2 regions of the Oryzihumus sp. genome follow, and region 2 is predicted to be linked to the other one. Evidence: riboswitches for the same ligand, from Rfam matches in the RefSeq annotation. Region 2 holds a riboswitch; the other holds the start of a gene.
The links. Region 2 has a riboswitch for glycine ahead of gcvP (aminomethyl-transferring glycine dehydrogenase). Riboswitches for the same ligand answer to the same signal wherever they lie in the genome.

Region 1 (2,391 bases), on a different contig from region 2:
CCGGGCCAGGCCCTGCGGGCCGTGCCACACGGCATACATGCTGGCCATCACGGCGAGCAGCACCTGGGCGGTGCAGATGTTGGAGGTCGCCTTCTCGCGGCGGATGTGCTGCTCACGGGTCTGCAGCGCGAGCCGGTAGGCCTGGTGCCCGTCGGCGTCGACGCTCACCCCGACCAGGCGGCCGGGCAGTGACCGCTCCAGGCCGGCGCGCACGCTCATGTAGCCCGCGTGGGGACCGCCGAAGCCCATGGGCACGCCGAAGCGCTGGCTGCTGCCGACCGCGACGTCGGCACCCCACTCACCCGGAGGCGTGGCCAGGGTCAGCGCGAGCAGGTCCGCGGCGGCGGTGACCAGGGCGCCGGCCTCGTGCGCGGCGGCGACCAGGGCCGACCAGTCGCGCAGCTCGCCGTCGGCGCCGGGGTACTGCACCAGGACGCCGAAAACGGCGCGGTCACCGGCGGCCGCGGCCAGGGAGGCGGCGTCGGTCACCGAGGTCAGGTCGGCCACGACCACCCCGAGGCCCAGCGGCTTGGCGCGGGTCTGGATCACGGCGATGGTCTGCGGCAGCGCGTGCTCGTCGACGAGCAGCACCGCGTCCTGGGCGACCTTGCTGGTGCGGCGCATCAGGGTCATCGCCTCAGCCGCCGCGGTGCCCTCGTCGAGCAGCGAGGCACCGGCGGTGGCCAGGCCGGTCAGGTCGGTGACCACGGTCTGGAAGTTGATGAGGGCCTCGAGCCGGCCCTGGGAGATCTCCGGCTGGTAGGGCGTGTAGGCGGTGTACCAGGCGGGATTCTCCAGCACGTTGCGGCGCACCACCGGCGGGGTGACCGTGCCGTAGTAGCCCAGGCCGATCATCGAGGTCAGCACGGTGTTGCGGGAGGCGAGCCGGTGCAGCTCCTCGATGACCGCCTCCTCGCTGGGCGCGGCCTCGACGCGCAGCGGACGCTCCGCGCGGATGCCACCGGGCACCGCGGCGTCGATGAGCGCGTCGATGCTCGGCTGGCCGACCACCTTGAGCATCTCGGCGGTGTCGTCGTCGGAGGGGCCGATGTGGCGCGAGACGAAGTCCGGCTCCGGCGGCAGCGCGCTGTGGGAGGACTGGGCGTGGGACATGAGGCTCCTGTCGCGGGACCAGCGCAGCCGCCGGCCGTTGGTTGAGGTGTCGCCTCCCCCTCTGTCGCCGCGGGCCGGTCAGGACCGCGCACTCCAGAGTTGCCTCACCCGCGTGGTCCTGGCGCCTGAGAGGTTCCGGGGAGTTTGCCCCTTCGGCGCCCCGCCGACCGGCCGCGGCCGGTCGCGAGGTCTCTCCCACGCAGGGTTGTCAGCACCGGGAAATCTACCACCGGTGGACATGACCCGGCCCGGGCCGCGAGGCCCGGGCCGGTGTGCTCCGTGGTGGGGTCAGCTGATGAGGCGGGCTGACCGGCGCACGCTCAGCTCGTCGCCCGGGTGCGCGGCGGGGGTCTCGTCCTCCGGCCGCTCGCTGGGCAGCTGGGCCAGCTCGCCCTCGACCTCGCGCCAGACCCGGCCGACGGCGATGCCGAAGACGCCCTGGCCGCCCTGGACCAGGTCGATGACCTCGTCGGCGGAAGTGCACTCGTAGACGCTGGCGCCGTCACTCATGAGGGTGATCTGGGCCAGGTCCTCCACGCCCCGTTCGCGCAGGTGGGTGACCGCCACCCGGATCTGCTGCAGCGAGACGCCGGTGTCGAGCAGGCGCTTGACGACCTTGAGCACGAGGATGTCGCGGAAGCTGTAGAGCCGCTGGGTGCCCGAGCCGGTGGCGCCGCGCACCGAGGGCTCGACCAGCCCCGTGCGGGCCCAGTAGTCGAGCTGGCGGTAGGTGATGCCGGCGGCCTTGCAGGCCGTGGGCCCGCGGTAGCCGGTGTCCTCGCTCAGCGCGGGGAGGTCGTCGCTGAAGAGCAACCCCTGGGCAGCAACCGGCACCGTGGGGCTGCCGTGCTGCGCGTCTCCGGTGGGGTTCACGCCTACCTCCCGTGTAACTACATCGCCGTCGTTCGTCTTTTGACGGTAGGGCCGCCCGGGGGGTGCGTCAATCACCTCTCGAGGGTGGGTCGCGACGTGTCGCCCACTCGAGACCGAACTCTCGACGTCAGGTCGAGACTGAGGGTATGCCGCGGCTCACCTCACGAGGCGCGCGGGCCTCCCTCTCCCTCGTCCTCGCCTTCAGCCTCACCGCCGGCCTCGTCACCGGCCTCCTCGGCCGCCTCCTGCTGGAAGTCCTCGGCCGAGACGTGGTCGAGGAACTCGCGGAACCGCTCGACCTCGTCGTCCTCGTCCTGGGCGATGGCGACGCCGGCCTCGTCGAGCAGTGACTCCTCGGCCATGATCGAGGTCCCGGTGCGCAGCGCCAGCGCGATGGCGTCCGAG
Region 2 (2,391 bases):
CGCGGCTCCATGGTGGGACTGAGTATCGCGTGGACGGTACTCAGTGCCACAGGCTAGGGTCAAGCACCGTCCAAACTTCAGGCGCAAGATGGGAACCCATGGCCGCTGCACGGGTGAGAGACCGCCTTGCGGACGCCGCATTCGAACTCTTCGAGGAACGGGGATACGAAGCCACGACCGTGGAGGAGATCGCCGAGCGAGCTGGGGTGGGGCGGACGACGTTCTTCCGGCACTACCGCTCCAAGGAAGACGTCATCTTCCCCGATCACGAGGCCCTGCTTCAGTCCATTCGAGATCGTCTCGCCGCCTCCACTAATCGAACCGCGATCGTGGCCGTTTCGGAGGCTGTCCGGCTGGTTCTGCTGCACTACCTCAGTGAGGGAGATCGCGCGAGGGTCCGGTACACGCTGACGAGCAGTGCGCCCGCGTTGCGCGACCGCGAGATCGCCACGGTTGCCAGGTACCAAAAGCTCTTCCGCGACTTCATTGCCGATTGGATGGGGCCGGTGCCCAGTTCGGCGCTACGCGCCGAACTGATGGCTGCCGCAGTCGTTGCTGCTCACAACCATGTGTTGCGTCGCTGGCTGCGCGCCGAGTGCACAGACCCCGTTGGCGAGCTCGACATTGCCCTGAGCCAGGTCGTCGACCTGTTTGTCGCCCCACACGGTGACGATTCCGTGGAGCGAGGCGGGACCACTGTCGTCGTCTTCCGCACCGACCTGACCCCAGACGCAGTGCTGACTGCTTTGCGGGAGAGTCTCGGATCCGCTTAGAGCCGGCCGGGCACGCTGGTTCGTCAATGGCGCCCCAGCGGTAACAGCGTTCCGTTCCCGCCGTCGTGCCTTGTCGACCGGTCAGCCGAGTGTCGAGGAAGTCGTTGACGACGGCGGCCCCAGACCCTAGCCTCAGCGCAGCCAACTGAACATCGCGCCGTTTGAACCGGAGCGGGAGAGCCCTCCCACCTGATCGGGTGGAGGCGCCGAAGGAGCAACTCTCCCCAGAATCTCTCAGGCACCCATGACCGTTCCGGTAAGGCGAACTCTGGAAAGCAGGATTTCCTGCACCCACGGTGCAAACCGCCCCACCCGGCGGTGAAGCTCTCAGGTCCGATGACAGAGCGGGGAGGCCACCTTCAGGTCCGCGACCGCGCGGACCCTTGATTCGGGAGCCTCCCAACATGTCGGACTACAACGGTCCGGGTGACTTCGTGTCCCCCCAACCTCCCCGCCCGCTTGGACCTTTTGTCGCGCGCCACATAGGCGTTCGCGACGAGGACCAAGCCAAGATGCTGGCCCAAGTCGGCTATTCCTCACTTGGCCAGCTTCTGGACGCTGCAATACCGGCTGCGGTCAGAAAGCCCGTGGTCGACCTGCCCGAAGCCTTGTCGGAGGACGATACTCTGGCCGAGCTGCGACGGCTCGCCCAGGCCAACTTCCCCGGGGAGCCGATGATCGGCTTGGGGTACCACGGCACGGTCACCCCCGGGGTGATCCGCCGGAACGTCCTCGAGAACCCTGCGTGGTACACCGCCTACACCCCGTATCAGCCGGAGATCAGCCAGGGCCGGCTCGAGGCGCTGATCAACTTCCAGACCATGGTTGCTGATCTGACCGCACTGCCGGTGGCCAATGCGTCGCTGCTCGACGAGGCAACGGCCGTGGCCGAGGCGGTGACAGTGATGCGACGGACCGCTCGCGGAGCTGGAGCGCGCGTACTGGTCGATGCAGACTGCCTCCCGCAGACCATCGCGGTCGTGCAGACCCGCTGCGAGGCGGTCGGGATCGAGGTCGTGGTCTTCGACCCGGTCGACGGCCTCCCCGAAATCGACTTCTTTGGCGTCGTGCTGCAGTACCCCGGTGCCTCAGGCGCCATTCGCGACCTTCGCCACGTGACTGAGGATGCTCACCGTCGGGGCGCACTGGTGACAGTTGCCGCTGACTTGCTGGCGCTCTGCCTGCTTGCCGCTCCGGGGGAGTGGGGCGCGGACATTGCCGTGGGGACGACGCAGCGCTTCGGCGTCCCGCTCGGTTACGGCGGTCCCCACGCCGCCTACATCGCGGTGAGAGCCGGGCTGGAACGCGTGCTGCCGGGGCGCCTGGTCGGCGTCTCCGTCGACGCCACCGGACGACCGGCCTACCGGCTGGCCCTGCAGACGCGTGAACAGCACATTCGCCGGGATCGGGCCACCTCGAACATCTGCACGGCCCAGGTCCTGTTGGCCGTGGTGGCATCCATGTACGCGGTCTACCACGGCGCCGAGGGGCTGCGCGCGATTGCGGAGCGTGTGCACGAGCACGCCGTCGAACTTGCCACGGCGCTGCGCGCCAACGGCCGAGAGGTGATCCACGACGTATTCTTCGACACCGTCCTGGTGCGAACCCCAGCTCAGGC

Region 1: it holds a riboswitch for glycine, as region 2 does, so the genes downstream of both, gcvP (aminomethyl-transferring glycine dehydrogenase) here and gcvP (aminomethyl-transferring glycine dehydrogenase) in region 2, are expected to answer to the same signal.

The regions. Positions count from the first base shown of each region.
Region 1 covers NZ_JBTCWL010000050.1:23,765-26,155, reverse strand. Annotated here, with positions in the region: gene gcvP (aminomethyl-transferring glycine dehydrogenase) at 1-1,113, opposite strand, end outside; glycine riboswitch at 1,217-1,321, opposite strand; gene ACXVGS_RS13425 (MerR family transcriptional regulator) at 1,402-1,986, opposite strand; gene ACXVGS_RS13420 (bifunctional nuclease family protein) at 2,148-2,391, opposite strand, start outside.
Region 2 covers NZ_JBTCWL010000018.1:767-3,157, forward strand. Annotated here, with positions in the region: gene ACXVGS_RS06465 (TetR/AcrR family transcriptional regulator) at 99-773, shown strand; glycine riboswitch at 936-1,034, shown strand; glycine riboswitch at 1,036-1,126, shown strand; gene gcvP (aminomethyl-transferring glycine dehydrogenase) at 1,178-2,391, shown strand, end outside.